4 regions of the Kocuria salsicia genome follow, and region 1 is predicted to be linked to each of the others. Evidence: riboswitches for the same ligand, from Rfam matches in the RefSeq annotation. Region 1 holds a riboswitch; each other region holds the start of a gene.
What was found. Region 1 has a riboswitch for S-adenosylmethionine ahead of ABD264_RS09615 (cobalamin-independent methionine synthase II family protein). Riboswitches for the same ligand answer to the same signal wherever they lie in the genome.

Region 1 (4,681 bases):
CAACGTGGTGGCCGCGCCCATGCCGAACAGGGTCATCACAAGCGTGACCTTGCGGCCGAAGCGGTCGCCGATGTGCCCCGCCACGATCGCGCCCAGTGGGCGGAACAGGAAGCTGATGCCCAGGGAGGCCCACGAGACAACCTGCGCGAGCTGCGCGTTCTCCGCCCCGAGCGGGTTGAAGAAGTGCGCGGCCAGGATGAACGCGGCGGCCTGGGCATAGATGAAGAAGTCGTACCACTCGATGGTGGTGCCCACGAGCGTGCCCGCGAGGACCTTGCGCTCCTCGCGGCTCATGGTGTGGCCCTGCGCGGGCGCTGTGGTGGTTGATGCCATGGTGGATCTCCAGAATCTTCGGACGGACGTCCGTGGTGCCAGAGGCAGGGGCCTGAATGCAATAACCGACCGATTGGTCTTGAAACGGCAGTGTACGCATGCGTGTGAGCCCGGTCACGCATGTCGTGTATAGAATCGTATATGTTACGGCGTCGTCGCGAGGCTTCCCTGGCGGCACGTCACCTCCGCGCACCGGCACGGCCACGCCCGCGACGCCGCGGCAGAACGGGGTCACCACGCACCGCGGGCCCGGCACCCCGTGGAGGTGTCGGGCCCGCGTGACGGCGCGCGCGGCGTCGTCGTCGGTGCTGGAAGAGGCGGAAGGGCTCAGAAGAGGCGCTGCGAGGCGATCCGCGCGCCCTCCACGAGCGACCCGAGCTTCGCGAGCGCGATCTGCGGGTGCAAGCGCCCGCCCAGCCCGCAGTCCGTGGAGGCGATGACGTTCTCGCGGCCCACCACGGAGGCGTACTGCTCGATGCGCTGCGCCACGAGCTCCGGGTGCTCCACGCCGTTGGTCGAGTGGGAGACCATGCCGGGGTAGACCACCTTGCCCTCGGGCAGCGGGTGCTCTTCCCAGACCTTCCACTCGTGGCCGTGACGGGGGCTGGACGCCTCGAAGCTGTAGCCCTGCGCGTTGATGGTGAGCATGAGGTCCACGAGGTACTTCAGCTCCAGGTCCGTGGTGTGGGGCCCGTGCCACGAGCCCCAGCAGAGGTGGAAGCGGATCTGCTCCTGCGGCAGGTCGCGCAGGGCGTAGTTCAGGGCCTCGACGCGCAGCCGGGTGAAGTCCAGGTAGTCCTCCACCGTGGGCTCCGGGTTGATCTGGTCCCAGGACTCGGCGATCGAGGGGTCGTCGATCTGCACGGTCAGTCCGGCGTCCACGATGGCCTTGTACTCCTCGCGCATCACCTCCGCGCACGCGTAGACCAGTTCCTCGTCCGTGGCGTAGTACTCGTTCTTCACGCGTGCGCAGGAGCCGGGGGACAGTGCGGCGACGAAGCCCTGCGTGGCCCCGTTCAGTGCCATCGCGTCCTTCACGCGGCGGATGTCGCCGGCCACCGCCTCCTGACCCGTGTAGGTCAGCGGGCCCGTGATCTTGGGCTGCGAGACCGTGTTGCGGTGCGCCAGCACGCCCGCCGTGGGGTCCTCGTAGGCGTCCCGGAAGCGCTCGCGGTCGCGGCGGTCGGGGAAGCTCGTGAGCACGATGTGCCCCGGGCTGGAGCGGTGCTTCTCCGCGTCGTTCCAGCGGTCCTCGTCCGTGGGGGTCAGCCCGCCCAGGCGGTGGAACGAGTAGTTCCACCAGGCCCCGTAGTCCACCGCGCCGGACGTGGTGTGACCGTACTCGCCGTCGTTGACGATGTCGATGCCGATCTCGCGCTGGGTGCGCACGATCTCCTTGACCCCCTCGTCGAGCGCCTCGCCCAGCTGGGGGAGGTCGATCTCGCCCGCCTGGAAACGGTTGTTGGCCTCCAGCAGCTCGGGCGTGCGGGGCAGCGAGCCCACGTGGGTGGTCTGGAAGCGGTCGGTGTTGTGGGGCATGGGGTGGTGCGTCCTTTCCATCGGTTCTGGCATTAGCACCGGGCGCGCCCCGGTTGCTGCGGCTTCGACGAGCCAGATCTCTCGGCCGCTCTGGATGGTTGCCCCTCCATCCAACAGCACATGGAGGGGGACGGGCGAATCATGGCGTCTATCGTGGGGCGCACGACCCGACGGCGAAGGAGCCAGAGCATGTCCCCAGCACCCCTTGACGGCAAGAAGGCAATCGTGACGGGTGGTGCGAGCGGCATCGGTGCCGCAGCGGTCCGCGCCCTGGCACGCGACGGCGCCCACGTGGTGATCGCGGACATCGACTCCGACGCCGCACAGTGCCTCGCGGACGAGGTGGCCGGTGAGGCGTGGGTCGTGGACCTCACGGACACCGCCGCGCTCGCCGAGCTCACCCTGGACGTGGACGTGCTCGTCAACAACGCCGGGATCCAGAAGGTGGCGCCCATCCAGGACTTCGACCCCGCAGACTTCCACCGGATCCTCATGCTCATGCTCGAGGCCCCGTTCCTGCTGATTCGCGCAGCCCTGCCGCACATGTACGAGCGGGGCTGGGGGCGGGTGGTCAACGTCTCCTCGGTCCACGGACTGCGCGCGTCCGAATTCAAGTCCGCGTACGTGGCCGCGAAGCACGGCCTGGAGGGGCTCTCCAAGACCGTGGCGCTGGAGGGTGCCGCGCACGGTGTCACGAGCAACTGCGTGAACCCCAGCTACGTGCGCACCCCGCTGGTGGACCGCCAGATCGCGGACCAGGCGGCCGCCCATGGCATCGCGGAGGAGGAGGTCGTGGAGAAGATCATGCTCACCGAGGCCGCGGTCAAGCGGCTCGTGGAGCCCGAGGAGGTGGGCGAGCTGATCGCCTTCCTGGCCGGGCCCTCCGCGGGGATGATGACCGGTGCGTCCTACACGATGGACGGCGGCTGGACGGCTTCCTGAGCGGGTGACGACGCCGTCGCCCACGGCCGTCCGGGACGCAGCGCGGGACGGACTACGACGCCGCGCGGCCCGTGCGCAGTGCCGTGCTGAGCCGGTGGGCCTGCTCCAGCAGCGCGGTGCCCAGCTGGTGCTGCCGCGGTGGGCGGAAGCGGGACTCGATCCCCGTGAGGGACAGCGCGTAGCGGGGCTGGCCGGAGGCGTCGAAGACCGCCGCGGCCATGCCCCACGAGCCTTCCACGATCCGCCCCGGGTTCAGGGACCAGCCGTGTTCGCGAACGTGGGACACGAGATGACGGACGTGGGCGTCGTCGTGCTGGGGGCCGAGCTGACTGCGGCGCTCGCGGGTCGCGGCGAGCGCCGCCTCCAGCTGCTCGTCCGGGAGGTGGCCGAGGATTGCCAGACCTGCTGAGGCCACACCCAGGGGCAGTCGCAGGCCCTCGTGCAGGACGTGCGAGCGGACGGGGAACGAGCCCTCGGCGCGTTCGAGGCAGATCACCTCGTCCCCGCGGCGGGCTGAGAAGAACGCGGACTCGCCCGTGGCCTCCGCGAGGCGCCGCAGGTGCGGAGTGGCGAGGTCCTGCGCCGGGTAGCGCTGCGCGGCCACCGCCCCCAGGAGGGTCAGCTCGAAGCCGAGCGCCCAGGAGCCGGTCCCGTCCCGATCGAGCAGCCCCTCGTGGGCCAGCGCGGTGAGCAGGCGGTGGGCGGTGGGGCGGGTGAGTCCCGTGCTGCGGGCGATCTCGGCGGTGCCGGCCGTTCCCGCGGCGGCCACGGCCTGCAGCACCGCGGCGACCCGCCCAACCACCTGGGTGCCCGACGTCGCCGTGGCCCGCGACGAGGTCGACGGCGCCAGTTCCGCCCCGCCCGGCTGCTCCGCCGCTCCCGCCATCGCCGACTCCTCTGCCCGCCAGGTCCCGCTTGTCCACCATGTGGACGATCAACCGCCAGTTTTCCAGAATGTGGCTCGTTCCGCGACGCACCACGGATTTCTTTGACCAGGATGTGAACCCTTCCTAGGGTGAGAGGCAGATCACACGGAACAATCCGGAAAGGGCGGCCATGTCCAAACTCAGGGACGACGTCACCGGCCTGCTGGCCGAGACGCTGCGGGACGGCATGACCCTCGCGGTGGGAGGGTTCGGTCTCTCGGGCATTCCGCGGGACCTCATCGAGGCGGTGCGGGACAGCGGCGTCAAAGGCCTCACCGTGGTCTCCAACAACATGGGTGTGGACGGCAAGGGTCTCGGGCTGCTGCTCGAGAACCGGCAGGTCTCCAAGGTGCTCGCCTCCTACGTGGGGGAGAACAGGGAGTTTGCGCGCCAGTTCCTGGAGGGCGAGCTGGAGGTGGAGTTCACTCCGCAGGGCACCCTCGCGGAGCGGCTGCGCGCCGGTGGGGCAGGGATCCCCGCGTTCTACACGGCCACCGGGGTGGGCACCCCCGTGGCCGAGGGCAAGCCCACCGCCGAGTTCGACGGGCGCACCTACGTCCAGGAGCGCGGGATCGTGGCGGACGTGGCGCTCGTGCACGCCTGGCGCGGGGACACGGACGGCAACCTGGTCTACCGGCGCACCTCCCGCAACTTCAACCCGGTGTGCGCGGCCTCCGGGAAGGTCACGTTCGCGGAGGTCGAGGAGGTGCTGGCTCCCGGCGAGCTGGACCCGGACCACATCGTGACCCCCGGCGTGTACGTGCAGCACGTGGTGCGGTACTCCGGGGTGCCCAAGGAGATCGAGCAGCGCACCACGCGGCCGAGGCCCGAGGGCGACGTCGTGCGCGCGGCAGAGGACCGGCGCTCGCCGGAGAGCGGCGCGGAAGAACGGCCCACCGCGGGCCGCCGCACGGAAGGGGACGCGGCATGAGCTGGACGCG
Region 2 (4,681 bases), on a different contig from region 1:
CCCCGCTGCTGCTCTGCCACTTCCTGCTGGACGCCGTGGGGTTCCTGGTGCCCCAGCTCCTGGGCGGCTGAGCGCCACCGCGAGCACCAGCCCGGGGGCGAGGCTGATGGGGTCCGCAATCATGGTGCCCCCCGTGGCTCGCCCCGACGACGAACCGAGTCGCGGGGCCGTGCGAGCGGCGTCGTCGAACCCGGAGGGCTCGGTGCCCCGGATCAGATGGTGACGGGCCCGTCCGGCGTGCCGAAGGTGACCGCCAGAAGACCGGGCGTGCCGTGGGGAGCGGACCACGTGACGTCCACCGAGCGCAGGACGTCCTCCACGGGGCCGCCGAGCCAGTCCGTCACCCGCTCGGGGGAACCGGCGATCTCCATGCCCGTCAGGCTGACGTCCGTGAGGCGCGCCTGCGAGGGGTGCATCTCGTCCGCGGAGTCGAAGTGGATCATGAACGGCAGCTGCGGATCCGCGATCAGGCCCTTGACGCCGATCTGGTGCCAGTCCAGGCGGCGGCCGTCCGGGAAGATCCGGCCGCCTGGCGCGGAGGGTCGGCCCAGCTTCTGCTCGAACGGGGCGAGGTCCGGGACCTCCACGACCCACCCGAGCCAGCCGCCGCCGGCCTCCGAACGTGCACGCACGGCCTGCCCGAACGGCGCCTTGTCCGCGGCGGGGTGCTCCAGCACGGTCACGACCTCCACGTACTGGTGGTCTGTCAGCGGCAGGATCATGTTCCGGGTGCCGAAGCGGGGATGGACCCCGCCCTTCACCGGCTCGATCCCCAACCGGTCCGCGATGCGTTCGGTGGTGGCCTCCAGGCCGTCCGGCTGTGCTGCGAAGGAAACGTGGTCCAGCTTCATGCAGTCATCGTGGCACCCGTCACACGGGCCTCCAAATCCTCGGGTGCAACACTGCGGACACCGGACTTGACGTGGCAGCGGCCGGGTTCCCAAACTGGAGGTCTAGGTCACGAGAGTCAGCGTCAAGCCCCAGCTTGCTGACCGGCAACCCTCCCACCGCGGCGGGGTGCCCTGGGTGAAGACCTGGCCGGGACGTCGTCCGACGCCCACGGCAAGCGCGGGCCACCGGTCGCCCGTTCGTGCGGGCACCGTGCGGACGGTCGCCTGGCCCCTGATCCTTCCGAGAAGGCGAATGGCCATGAGCACAGCACCCACCCCCGACAACCCCCAGGACTGGGCGTTCGAGACACGGCAGATCCACGCGGGGCAGAACCCGGACCCCGTGACGGGTTCACGGGCCCTGCCCATCCACCAGACCTCGTCCTTCGTGTTCCCTGACGCGCACACCGCCGCGGCCCGGTTCGCGCTGCAGGACATGGGCCCCATCTACTCCCGCCTGACCAACCCCACCACCGAGGTGGTGGAGAACCGCCTCGCCTCCCTGGAAGGGGGAGTGGGGGCGCTGATGGTCTCCTCCGGGCAGGCCGCCGCAACCCTGGCCGTGCTCAACCTGGGCGGGGCGGGCACGCACGTGGTGGCCAGCCCGTCCCTCTACGGCGGCTCGTACAACCTGCTGCGCCACACGCTGCCGCGGTTGGGAGTGGAGACCACGTTCGTGGCGGACCCGGACGATCCGCAGCAGTGGCGGGATGCCGTGCGGCCCTCCACCGTGGCGTTCTTCGGAGAGATGATCCCCAATCCCCGCAACGACGTCCTGGACGTGGAGACCGTTGCCGGGATCGCCCACGAGGCCGGGGTGCCGCTGATCGTGGACAATACCGTGGCCACCCCGTACCTGGTGCGGCCCATCGAGTGGGGCGCGGACATCGTGCTGCACTCGGGCACCAAGTTCCTGGGCGGTCATGGCACGGCGATCGGCGGATTCATCGTGGACGCGGGGCGCTTCGACTACGGCGCGGACCCGGAGCGGTTCCCGGGCTTCAGTCAACCGGACCCTACGTACAACGGCCTGGTGTACGCGCGGGATCTGGGGGAGGGCGGAGCCTTCGGCGTCAACCTGTCCTACGTGCTCAAGGCCCGTGTGCAGCTGCTGCGTGACCTGGGCGCGTCCATCTCCCCGTTCAACGCCTTCCTCATCGAGCAGGGGATCGAGACGCTGTCACTGCGCGTGGAACGCCACGTTGACAACGCCCAGCGGGTGGCGGAGTGGCTCGAGGCCCGCCCCGAAGTGCGCTCGGTGTCCTACGCCGGGCTGTCGTCCTCGCCGTGGCACGGGCGGGCTCGCAAGTACGCCCCCCGAGGAGCCGGTTCCGTCCTCGGTTTCGTGCTGGAGGGCGGCAAGGAGGCGGGAATCTCGTTCGTGGACGCGCTGAGCCTGCACTCCAACGTGGCGAACATCGGGGACGTGCGGTCCCTGGTGATACACCCGGCGTCGACGACGCACGCGCAGCTCTCCGAGGACGAGCAGCGCGCGGCGGGCGTGGAGCCCGGCTTCGTGCGGCTCTCGGTGGGCACCGAGGGGATCGAGGACATCCTCGCGGACCTCGAGGCGGGCTTCTCGGCGCTGGCCGCCACGGAGTCGAGCGCGCCCACCCGCACCGGGCCAGGCGCGGACCCCGCCGCTGGCACGGACGGTGGCTCGACGGCGCGTGCGGGCGCGGACGCCGAGCCCGCGGCATGACCGTGAGGCAGACGGACCCGGCGGTGCGCCGGGACGGTGTGGTGCGGGCCGCGGAAATCGGGGAGCTCACCCTGGAGTCCGGGTTCCGGCTGCCTGACGTGCGCCTGGCGTACGAGACGTGGGGCGAGTTGGCCCCGGACGGTTCCAACGCGGTGCTTGTCGAGCACGCGCTCACGGGTGACTCGCACGCGGCGCGCGGCACCACCGTGGGCTATGGGGACACAGCGCCCTTCGACATGGACGGCCGCCGTGCCGCCGCGGACGCCGGTGGCTGGTGGGACGGTCTCATTGGACCGGGCGCGGCCATCGACACCAACCGCTGGTTCGTCGTGTGTGCGAACATCCTGGGCGGCTGCCACGGCAGCACGGGCCCCGCGAGCCTCGCCCCGGACGCCACGCCGTGGGGCTCGCGCTTCCCGCGCATCACCGTGCGGGACACCGTGGCTGCGGAGGCGCGGCTCGCGGACCGGCTCGGGATCCGGCGATGGAGGCTTGTTGTGGGCGGCTCGATGGGCGGTGCCCGCGCGCTGGAGTGGGCCGTGTGCCACCCCGAGCGGGTGGCGGCGTGCGCGGTGATCGCCGCCAACGCCCGCGTGAGTGCGGAGCAGCTCGCGTGGGGTCACGCGCAGGCGCTCGCCATCCGGCAGGACCCTCGGTTCTGCCACGGCAACTACTACGCGGGCCCGCACCCCGTCGAGGGGCTTGGGCTGGCACGCCGGATCGCGCACATCACCTACCGCAGCGCCCACGAGCTCGCCGCCCGCTTCGACCGGGAGGCCCAGCCGCGGGAGGACCCTGCGGGCACGCACCCGGGCACCCGGGGCCGCTACCGGGTGGAGGGCTACCTGGACCACCAGGCGGGGAAGCTTGCCGCGCGCTTCGACGCGAACGCGTACCTCAGCGTCAACGAGACGCTGATGTCCCACGACGTCGCCCGCGGCCGCGGCAGCCTCCGGCAGGCCCTCGCGCGAACCCGGTGCGAGTGGCTCGTGGCCGCGGTGGACTCCGACCGGCTGTTCCTGCCCGAGGAGTCCGCCGAGCTCGCGGCCTCACTGCCCGGTGAGCACGAGGCGCGCACCATCACGTCACCGAGCGGGCACGACGGCTTCCTGCTGGAGACCCCGCAGGTGGGTCGGCTGCTGCGGACGGTGCTGCCGGACTGAGGCCCGGATGACGTGAGATCGGCGCGGGACGGGCGGCGCAGCATCCGTCCCATCCCGCCGTGTGGCCTGGATGCGCAGGGGTGGGGAGGCCTTGCCACGCGGGGTGGTCGGTGTCACACTCTCCCGCATGCGGACCCGAACACTGCTCGACGCCTACGACACGCAGCTGCGAGGTGATGCCGAGATGCTCGACGCACCCGACGTGCTGCGTCTCGGACCCCTGCTCGCCGGGGTGTTCCCGGCGCGGCGGCGGGCCTTCGTCTCCTCCGCGCCCTTCTCGATGGGCGGGGCAGAACTGGACGACCTGATCGCCCACGTGATCACAACATGTGAGGCGGACCCCCGCGTGGACCACATCTCGTGGAAGACCCGGTCGCACGACCCGCTGCCCCACCTGCTGAGCCGACTCCAGCACCACGGTTTCGCTCTCGGGGAGCCCGAGACGGTCATGGTGGGTGAGGCGGATGCAGTCCTCGCCGCCCTCGCCGGGCAGGAGCCCCTCCGGGGGTACGCCGTGGAGCGGGCAGCCAGGGAGGCGCAGCTGCGGGAGGCGGAGCACCTGGCAGGACGGGTTTTCGAGGACTCGCCAGAACGCATCCGGCTCCAGCAGGACGAACTGGTCGAGCGGTGGCGCAGTGCCCCCGAGTCGTTCGAGATGTGGGCGGTACGCGACGGGGACGGCCAGGTGGTCTGTTCCGGGCGCATCGAGTTCCTCGAGCACACTGACTTCGCCGGGCTCTGGGGCGGCGCGTGCCTGGAGGAGCACCGTGGACGCGGGCTGTACCGGGCCCTGGTGGACCGGAGAGCCCGCTCGGCCCGGGACCGGGGGCGGACACTGCTCCACGTCGACTGCAGCGAGTACTCGCGGCCCATCCTGCAGCGGGTGGGACTCGTGCCCGTCACCACGGTGAGATCGGCCACGCGCA
Region 3 (4,681 bases), on a different contig from region 1:
GCCCGCACCGCTGAGGACGCCGCCCTGCTCATGGACGTGCTGTGCCGCACCCCCGGCCACGACCGGATCCCGCGGCCCGTGGCGGCAGCACCTGAGAACTCCTTCCGCGACGTCGTCCGCGCCGCCCACCGCGGAGACACGCCCTGGGGCGAGCGGCCCCTGCGGATCGGCGTGACCACGCAGTCCCCGTTCGACGGCACCTACGACGTGCAGGTTTCCCCCGAGGCGCGCACCGCCCTGGAGCGGGGCGTGCGGCAGCTCGAGGATCTCGGGCACACGGTGGAGGCCGTGGACCTCGGATTCGATCCCGCCTACCCCGAGGCTTTTTCCGCCCTGTGGACCACCGCCACGGGCCAGCTGCCCCTGGAGGGCCGGGAGCACCTGCTCACCGGACTCGCGCGCACGTTCCGCGCCCGCGCCCTGCAGCGAGGGGCCGTGGAGCTCGCGGACGCCGTGGCCGTGCTGCGCGGCATCGAGGCGGACGTGATCCGGCGGTTCGCGGACCTGGACATGGTCCTGACGCCCGCGCTGGCCATGCCGCCCCGGCCCGTGGGGTGGTTCCACGAGGGGTACGACATCGCGGACCCCGCTGGGGCGGACCAGGACTACGAGCGCCAGTGCCAGTACACGCCGTGGACGTCCGTGGTGAACGTGGTGGGACTGCCTGCCATCACGTACCCCACCACGTGGGCCGTTCCCGCCACGGGCGACTACCCGGGCCCCGTGCCCATGGGCGTCCAGCTGATCGGCGGACCGTCCTCGGAGGCCCGGCTGCTCGCGCTCGTCGCCCAGCTGGACCCGGCGACGACGCCGCGCGCGCACCTCGTCGCCTGACCCGCCGTCTCGCCGCGCCCCCTCCCCCGGACCGCAGTGCCCGATTCCGCGGGACGGCCACGTGCCGCCGTCGAGTCCCCGTGACCGTGACGAAGGCATCCCACCCGCGCGGCGTCGCCATCCCTGGCAGGATCCGGCACGCACGGAACTGGATGTGCCGCCTGACGGGACGCGGATTCGGGACTAGGTTGGTGACATGACCAACCGTGCGGGCACCGTCGCCCAACCCAGTGACCTCGTGGACATCGACCAGCTCCTGGCCGCGTACTTCGACCGCGTACCGGACGCGGACGATCCTGACCAGCGCGTGGTGTTCGGCACCTCCGGGCACCGCGGGTCCTCACTGAAGACCTCGTTCAACGAGAACCACATTGCGGCGATCACCCAGGCGATCGTGGAGTACCGCACGGCACAGGGCATCACCGGCCCCCTGTTCATGGGCAAGGACACGCACGCGCTGTCCGGACCCGCGCAGGACACCGCGCTGCAGGTGCTCGCGGCCAACGGCGTGCGCACCCTGCTGGACTCCCGGGACGGCTTCACGCCCACCCCGGCGCTGTCCCACGCAATCCTCACGTACAACGCCTCCGAGCCCGAGGACCGCGCGGATGGCATCGTGATCACCCCGTCCCACAACCCGCCCACGGACGGCGGCTTCAAGTACAACCCCCCGCACGGCGGTCCCGCGGACACGGACGCCACCGAGTGGATCGCGAACCGCGCCAACGACCTCATCGCGGCGGGCCTCGATGGCGTGGAGCGGGTGCCCCTGGAGGAGGCCGCCGCCGCGGAGACCACCGGGACCTTCGACTTCCTGGACAGCTACGTGTCCGCGCTGCCGCAGATCATCGACCTCGACGCCATCCGGAAGTCCGGGCTGCACATCGGCGCGGACCCCATGGGTTCCGCCTCGGTCGCGTACTGGGAGGAGATCGGCCGGCGCTTCGGGCTGAACCTCGACGTCGTGAACCCCACCGTGGACCCGCAGTGGGCGTTCATGACCCTGGACTGGGACGAGAAGATCCGCATGGACTGCTCCTCCCCGTTCGCCATGGCATCCCTGATCGGCAACAGGGACCGCTACGACATCGCCACGGGCAACGACGCCGACAGCGACCGCCACGGCATCGTCACCCCGGACGCCGGGCTCATGAACCCCAACCACTACCTCGCCGTGGCCATCGACTACCTCTACCGCAACCGCGAGGGCTGGCGGGAGGACGCCGGGGTGGGCAAGACCCTGGTCTCCTCCTCCATCATCGACCGCGTGGCCGAGTCCCTGGGGCGGCGCCTGGACGAGGTGCCCGTGGGCTTCAAGTGGTTTGTCCCCGGTCTGCTGGACGGCTCCGTCGGCTTCGGCGGCGAGGAGTCCGCCGGTGCGTCCTTCCTGCGGCTGGACGGCTCCGCGTGGACCACGGACAAGGACGGCATCATCATGGCCCTGCTCGCTGCGGAGATCACCGCGCGCACCGGCAAGACGCCTTCTCAGCGCTACCGCGAGCTCACCGAGCAGTTCGGCGACCCCGTCTACCAGCGCATTGACGCCCCGGCGAACCGCGAGCAGAAGGCCGCGCTCAAGAAGCTGTCCCCCGAGCAGGTCACCGCGGACACCCTGGCCGGTGAGCGCATCACCGCCAAGCTCACAGAGGCACCCGGCAACGGCGCGGCGATCGGCGGACTGAAGGTCACCACGGAGAACGCCTGGTTCGCGGCCCGCCCCTCCGGCACGGAGGACGTCTACAAGATCTACGCGGAGTCCTTCAAGGGCGAGGAGCACCTGAAGCAGGTCCAGCAGGAGGCGAAGGCGCTGGTGGACTCGGTGATCGGCTGAGTGCCGCGGTGCGGGCACGTCCCGCGCTGGCAGGCTGTCCAGGGGCCGCTGAGCGGTACGGGGTGCTCCCTCCCGTGCCACTCGGCGGCCCCTCTTTGTCGTCGGACAGCACCGACGCTTGTGCCTGTCTGAGCACTGTGCTGTGATGTCCCCGGATCAAGAAGCCCGACCATCAGCCCTCCGGCTGGTCGGCTGGCAACCGGTTGTTCGCACCCGGTGCCCCCGGAGGAAGATCCGCCGCCCGGCACCCGCCGCGCGGAAGACTGCGAAAGGTCACCATCATGAGCGTCTCCGTTCACACCCCCGAACACCCGTGCATCCACCCGGAGGACGGTTCCGCCTGCCGGAGCTACCACCCGGGGCACAACGCACACTACATCCAGGCCCGCCTGGCTTCCGAGAACCGGGACCGGTGGGTCCGGGTGGAGCTGGACCCCCCGCACGGGAACACGGTGCAGGCCACGTTCCCGGACGGCGAGACCCGCACGTGGTGGTGCCACGACCCCGCCCTGCTGGAACGGTTCCACACGCTGCAGCGCGGGGCTGCGGCCTCGTTCGACCCCGGGACGTCGCTCGCCAGTGTGCAGAGCACGCCGGGTCGGCGCGCCCTGCTGCACCCGGCGGTGGTCCGGGAGCAGTGATCTCCCGGCCGTGAGACGGGGAGGACACTGCTGGCCCGGCTGATTCCGTGCCGGTTCCTCCCCACGGCTGGACGGCCGGTGGTGCGCGCCGCAGGCGCGACCCACCGGCCGTTCCGCTCAGCTCACCCCGACGGTGCGTCCCTCGGATGCGGCCGGGCGTCCGCCGTCCCAGCTGGCAGTCCTCCTGGGGAGGGGCAGTGCGGAGACACGATTCTCTGGCGTGCGGCGGAGGAAACGCCGCCATCGCACGGGAACACGCCGCACGGGTGATGTTGCGGGTCGGTGAGGTTGGCTATCTGAGGAGGATCGACCTCCGCGGCCCCAGGTCGCTCCCTTGCAGCGGGGGCAGACGCTCAAGGATGAGCACCCCGCATGAGGCACGCCCACGCCCAACCGGACCCCTGACAGGCCTCGGCCCGTCCAGCGTGCTGCAGGCCGAGCCCTGGCAGCACTTCCTGACCGGTCTCTCGCGACGCGCTCAGACCCTTGACTGCGCCGGGTGGCACGCCCTCGTCGTCGAGGAGCGCTCCCGTGCCGGGGTGGTCTGGTACACCCCGTACGGGCCCGGCCCTGGCGCACCCCGAGCTTCTGCCCGACGCGGTGCGCGAACTGCGCTCGGCGGCGCGAGAGCACTCGGTGGCGTGGTTGCGGGTGGAGCCACAGGTGCCGTCCCCGGTGGGCACGGCCTTCGCGGCCGCCGTGCAGCGGCAGAACGCCACGACACCCGCGATCGCCGCGGGTCTGCACCGGCTCGAAGCACGGCCGGCCCCGCGGGACATCCAGCCCGCGTACACGCGGTGGGTGGATCTCACTCGCGAGCCGGAGCAGACCCTGGCCGCCATGACACGCACCAGCCGCAATCTGTGGCGGCGGCACGGGGACAAGGTCATCGCCCTGGCCTCGGACTCCCGTCCGGACGCCGCCGAGGCGGTGATCGAGCTGCAGCACCGCACCATCGGGCGCAAGGGGTTCACGGCCCAGAGCGCGGACTACCTCCGCACCGCCGCCCGCCGCGCCCGGGACGAGGCGGGCTCGGCGCGCACGCGCGCCCGGGAGGCAGCGGGCCGCATCCGTGCCGGGCTGACCGGCGGGACGCAGGCGGGTGGGAAGTAGCCACCCGGAGGGGTCAGGGGGTCATCCCACCGGGTTCTCGGGGTCCCATGCCCGCGAGTAGAAGTCCGCGGAGCGCGAGTCCAGCAGCTGCTGGTACTCCTCCGGGTCCATCGCCTGCGCCGAGCCCTGGGGAGGCTCCTGCCGCCGGACGGACGTGCCGAGGCCCGCGGCGCCGTCGTGCACCGAGAGTCCCGCCGCCTCCAGAAGAGTGGGGTACATGCTGAGCTGGTCCGCCCCGGCCCGCAGGGGCTGCCCGGCGGTC
Region 4 (4,681 bases), on a different contig from region 1:
CCTGGTGGTCGACAACACGGGCGTGTGGCGTGACGAGGAGGGCCTTTCCCAGCACCTGCAGGCCAAGGGCGTGGGCAAGGTGCTGCTCACCGCCCCCGGCAAGGGCGACATGAAGAACATCGTGTGCGGCGTCAACGACAAGGACATCTCCCCGGAGGACACCATCCTCTCCGCGGCGTCCTGCACCACGAACGCGATCACCCCGGTCATCAAGGTGCTCAACGACGAGTACGGGATCGTCCAGGGACACGTGGAGACCGTGCACTCCTACACGAACGACCAGAACCTGATCGACAACTGGCACAAGGGCGACCGCCGCGGCCGCTCCGCCGCCATGAACATGGTGATCACCGAGACCGGCGCCGCGAAGGCCGTGGCCAAGGCCCTGCCCGTGATGCAGGGCAAGCTCACGGGCAACGCGATCCGCGTTCCCACCCCGGATGTGTCCATGGCCATCCTGAACCTCCAGCTGGAGAACGCCCCGGCGGACAAGGACCAGGTCAACGCGTTCCTCAAGGACATGTCCCTGAACTCGCCCCTGCGCAAGCAGATCGACTACGTGGACTCCCCGGACGTCGTGTCCACGGACCTCGTGGGCTCCCGCCGCGCCGGCGTGGTGGACGGTCTCGCGACCATCGTGAACAACAGCTCCGTGGTCCTCTACGTCTGGTACGACAACGAGTTCGGCTACTCGTGCCAGGTGGTGCGCGTGATGGCCCGCATGGCGGACATCTCCATGCTGCAGCTGCCCTAGCAGGCCTCCCGGGGCGCTGCCCCGGCACAACGGCGCCCGGTGACCTCCCCCCGCGGAGGGCCACCGGGCGTCGTCGTCGGTGGCGTGTCAGGAGGTCGCGGAGCCGCGGACCTCACCGATCGCGTTGACCCCGAACATGGGCGTGCCGTTGACGCGGTGGTCCCCGACGATGCGCGCCTTGTAGATCACCGGGTTGTGCGTGGCGACGGTGCGGGCGTTGCGCCAGAACCGGTCCAGCGCCTTGGAGCAGGACACCGCCGAGGCACCCAGGACGTCGAAGATTCCGTCCGTGACGTCCTTGACCAGCCCGGGAACCACCACGTGCGCCTGGGCCACGGCGAGCTCGCACGCGTTCGTCAGCTCCTCGGGATCGGTGATTCGGGGCTCCTGGCCGAGCACCCCCACGGCGGCGTCGACCTCGCGCGCGGCCTGCAGCACGATCGCCCGCGCGGCGGCCGCCTGGGCACTGAGCTCGCCCACGCGCTGCAGCACCTGGGGGTCCTCACGGGTCACCGCGCCGTTGCCCGTGTTGAAGCCGCGGGTCCTGGCACGCACCAGGTCCACGGCGGCGGTCGCGGCGGCCCCCGCGATGCCCGCCTCCACCGAGAGCAGCACCAGCTGGAAGACCGCGGTCTCCTGCGTGCTGCGCCCGTCCCTGTTCCGCACATTCTCCGCAGGCACCACGACGCCGCGGAAGTGGGTGGTGCCCGTGCCGGTGAGCTGCTGGCCGAAGCCGTCCCAGTCGTCCACCATCTCCACGCCCTCCCAGTCGCTGCCCACGAGCGCGTGGGATCGGGCCTGCTGGCCGGGGATCTGCGCGGTGACCTGGATCCAGTCCGAGAAGATCGACCCGGTCGAGTAGTACTTGGTGCCGTTGAGCTCCCAGCTGCCGCCCTGCTCCGATCGGGCCAGGCTCGTGGCGGCGGTCCCCAGCGCGGCGCCGGAGCGTTCGGTGGCGGCGTTGCCCACGGTCTCGCCCGCGGCAATGCGCGGGAACCATACGTCCGCCTCGCCCGCACCCAGGCTCGCGAGGAAGCCCAGGTGGGAACGGTAGACGTGGGCCACGCTGGAGTCCGCGGCGGCGAGCTCCACGAGCAGCTCCACCGTCTGCGCGAGCGTGGCGCCGTAGCCGCCCCGGGCCACCGGCAGGGTCAGCGCCCCGAACCGCAGCGCGTTGAGCCACCCGAAGCACTCGAACGGCAACTCGTGGTCCTGCTCGCGGGCCACCGCGCGCGCGGCGATCCGCGCGAACACGGGGCGGAAGACCTGCAGCAGCTCCTGCGTGGGGATCTCGCCCGCGGGCGGGAACCCCGTGGCGCGGTCGCTGTCCGCGGAGCCGCCGGGAACGCCGCCCGCGAATGCCCCGGGGACGACGCCGCCGGAGCGGGTGCTTCCCGTGCCGAAGGCCCCGGCGGCGGCGGCCTCCCGCAGCGCGGTGGCTGCGGCGACCTCCTGCGCCACCTCCCGTACTGCGCTCTCGCGGGCCCGGGTGCGGGGGGATTCGGTGGTCTGGGTGGTGCTCATGCGCTGACGGCTCCCTGCGTCGGATCCGCGCCGCGCGCCGTGCCCCTCGGCCGGGACGCGCCCGGGACCGTGCGGCGGCGCGGGCCTCCCCCGGGCGACGTCCGCGCACGCGGGGCGCGGACGTCGCCCGCCGCGGGAGAGGCGACGGTCACCGAACCGGTCAGCGGAGCATGGCACTGTCCATCGGCCGTGGTGGGAGCACCGGCCCGTGACACGGGTGGTTGCTGCGGCGTCGACGAGCCACGTCTCTCGGCCGCTCTGGATGGCGTTACGTGCTCAATCCATCACGCGGGCCGCGAGGGTGTCAACGCGCGTGTCCTCCCGTGACCGGCTCAGCCCCGCCAGAAGCTCGCAACCGCCACGTTCAGCGCCAACAGGTCCCCGGTGTGGACGAGCTCGCGAGCCGAGTGCATCGACAGCAGCCCCACGCCCACGTCCAGCGTGCGCATCCCCAGCCGGGTGGCCGTGATGGGTCCGATGGTCGAACCGCACGGGATGTCGTTGTTCGCCACGAACTCCTGGTAGTCGATCCCGGCGTCCTCGCAGATCCCGGCCCACAGCGCGGCACCCACGGCGTCCGTGGTGTAGCGCTGCTTCGCATTGATCTTCAGCAGGGGCCCGCGACCAGGTTCAGGCGTGTTGACCGGATCGTGGTGGCCTTCGTAGTTGGGGTGCACCAGGTGCCCGGCGTCCGAGGAGAGGCACACGGAGCCCGCGATCTCCCGCAGGTGCTCCTCCCGCGACTGCCCGCGGGCGGCCGCGATGCGTTCCAGGACGTCCTCGAGGAACGGTCCGCCCGCGCCCGAACGGGTCTCGGAGCCCACCTCCTCGTGGTCGAACGCTGCCAGGATGCTCACGTGCGGGGCGGCCTCGAGCTCCTCCACGTGCTCGGTCATGGCACGCAGTCCCGCGTACACCGAGGTCAGGTTGTCGAGCCGCCCGCTCGCGAGCAGGTTGGACTGCGCTCCGATGAGCTCGGGAGCCTGGGTGTCCGCCACGGTGATGTCGTAGCCCAGAATGTCCTCGGGCGCCACAGTCCCAAACGCCTGGTCACCGGCCGACGACGACGCGTGCGTGGCCTGCGCGAGCACCGCCAGCACGTCCGCGTCCTGCGCGTCCCCCACGCCCCACACGGGCTGGGTGTGGCGCTGCTTGTCGAGGGTGAGGGCCTCGTTGGCGCTGCGGTCCAGATGGATGGCCAGCTGCGGGATCCGGGCAACGGGCCCGGTGGCGCTCAGCACCTCGCGGGGCCCGTTCTCCCCTCGTACCACGAGACGCCCGGCAAAGCGCAGGTCCCGGTCCAGCCAGGAGTTCAGCAGCGCGCCGCCGTAGACCTCCACCCCGGCCTGGTACCAGCGGTGGGAGACGGTGGTGGGGCGGGGCTTGAGCTTGAAGCCCGGCGAGTCGGTGTGGGCGCCCAGCACGCGGTAGCCCACGCCGGCCGCGGCACGGGACGGCAGCACCCAGGCGATCAGGGCGCCATCGCGCACCGCGTAGTAGCGGCCCCCCGAGCCTTCCGGCCAGGCCTCGGCCTCCGAGAGGCGCGTGAACCCGGCGCCCTCCAGCGCGGCGGCGGCCGTGGCGACGGCGTGGAACGGGCTGGGCGAGGCGGTGACGTACTCCCCCAGACCACGCGCGAAGGCGGTCTCCGGGGCGGAGCCCGTCGCGGCGTCGGCGGCGGACGGGGAGCTCACGGGCGATCTATTCGTCATGGACCCCAGTGTAGGAGGGGCTCTCCGGGCGGCCCCGGTCCGCCGGGGGCGCCAGCTGCGGCTGCCCCTGCGAGGTGCGCGTGTCCAGCACGCCCACGTAGCGCCCCTCGGCGTCGCGGACCGAGTAGGGGCCGTACTGCGGCGGCAGCGTCATGTAGGTCTGGGTGATGGGGTTGAGCACGTAGGCGGCCATGCCTGAGGAGTCCGCGGCGATCGCCGCGGGGCGGGCGTGCAGGTCGGGCATGCGCGGCGGTGCCGGCGGCGGAGGGAGGATCACGGTGCGCGTCACGGCCAGCGCCGGGCGACGGCGCACGAGCCAGAACACGATCGCCAGGTACGCGCCGTTGAGGATGACCTCGAAGACCACGTCCGAGGGGCTGCCGGAGGTCTCGTTCATGTCCGCAAGACCGACCATGCCCATGGCTGTGACCACCATGTTGTTCACCGTGTGCAGTGCGATCCCGGCCTCCAGGCCGCCCGTGCGCCACGTGACGACGCCCATGGTCACGGCCATGATGCCCACGGAGACCTGACCCCACACGTCGTAGGTGTGGCCGAGCACGAACAGCGGCACCGGAAGGAGGATGGCCCAGGCCGGGTGCTTGAGCCAGCGGCCGATGGTCTGCGCCAGGTAGCCGCGGAAGACCAGCTCCTCGGCGGTGCACTGCAGGGGCACCACCACGAGCCACAG

Region 2: linked by a shared signal. The riboswitch ahead of ABD264_RS10505 (bifunctional o-acetylhomoserine/o-acetylserine sulfhydrylase) and the one ahead of ABD264_RS09615 (cobalamin-independent methionine synthase II family protein) in region 1 are both predicted to bind S-adenosylmethionine.
Region 3: linked by a shared signal. The riboswitch ahead of ABD264_RS05640 (hypothetical protein) and the one ahead of ABD264_RS09615 (cobalamin-independent methionine synthase II family protein) in region 1 are both predicted to bind S-adenosylmethionine.
Region 4: linked by a shared signal. The riboswitch ahead of ABD264_RS05535 (acyl-CoA dehydrogenase family protein) and the one ahead of ABD264_RS09615 (cobalamin-independent methionine synthase II family protein) in region 1 are both predicted to bind S-adenosylmethionine.

What each region holds. Positions count from the first base shown of each region.
Region 1 is NZ_BAAARF010000010.1:113,290-117,970, reverse strand. It holds gene ABD264_RS09620 (MFS transporter) at 1-333, opposite strand, end outside; gene ABD264_RS09615 (cobalamin-independent methionine synthase II family protein) at 661-1,872, opposite strand; SAM riboswitch class I at 1,887-1,973, opposite strand; gene ABD264_RS09610 (3-hydroxybutyrate dehydrogenase) at 2,062-2,814, shown strand; gene ABD264_RS09605 (IclR family transcriptional regulator) at 2,867-3,700, opposite strand; gene ABD264_RS09600 (CoA transferase subunit A) at 3,871-4,671, shown strand; gene ABD264_RS09595 (CoA transferase subunit B) at 4,668-4,681, shown strand, end outside.
Region 2 is NZ_BAAARF010000012.1:123,183-127,863, reverse strand. It holds gene ABD264_RS10515 (CPBP family intramembrane glutamic endopeptidase) at 1-71, shown strand, start outside; gene ABD264_RS10510 (VOC family protein) at 213-851, opposite strand; SAM riboswitch class IV at 957-1,075, shown strand; gene ABD264_RS10505 (bifunctional o-acetylhomoserine/o-acetylserine sulfhydrylase) at 1,150-2,592, shown strand; gene metX (homoserine O-acetyltransferase MetX) at 2,589-3,755, shown strand; gene ABD264_RS10495 (GNAT family N-acetyltransferase) at 3,883-4,681, shown strand, end outside.
Region 3 is NZ_BAAARF010000005.1:40,891-45,571, reverse strand. It holds gene ABD264_RS05650 (amidase) at 1-834, shown strand, start outside; gene pgm (phosphoglucomutase (alpha-D-glucose-1,6-bisphosphate-dependent)) at 1,031-2,665, shown strand; SAM riboswitch class IV at 2,820-2,935, shown strand; gene ABD264_RS05640 (hypothetical protein) at 2,947-3,306, shown strand; gene ABD264_RS05635 (hypothetical protein) at 3,838-4,419, shown strand; gene ABD264_RS05630 (LTA synthase family protein) at 4,441-4,681, opposite strand, start outside.
Region 4 is NZ_BAAARF010000005.1:13,646-18,326, reverse strand. It holds gene ABD264_RS05540 (glyceraldehyde-3-phosphate dehydrogenase) at 1-754, shown strand, start outside; gene ABD264_RS05535 (acyl-CoA dehydrogenase family protein) at 842-2,278, opposite strand; SAM riboswitch class I at 2,456-2,547, opposite strand; gene ABD264_RS05530 (M18 family aminopeptidase) at 2,611-3,990, opposite strand; gene ABD264_RS05525 (CPBP family intramembrane glutamic endopeptidase) at 3,980-4,681, opposite strand, start outside.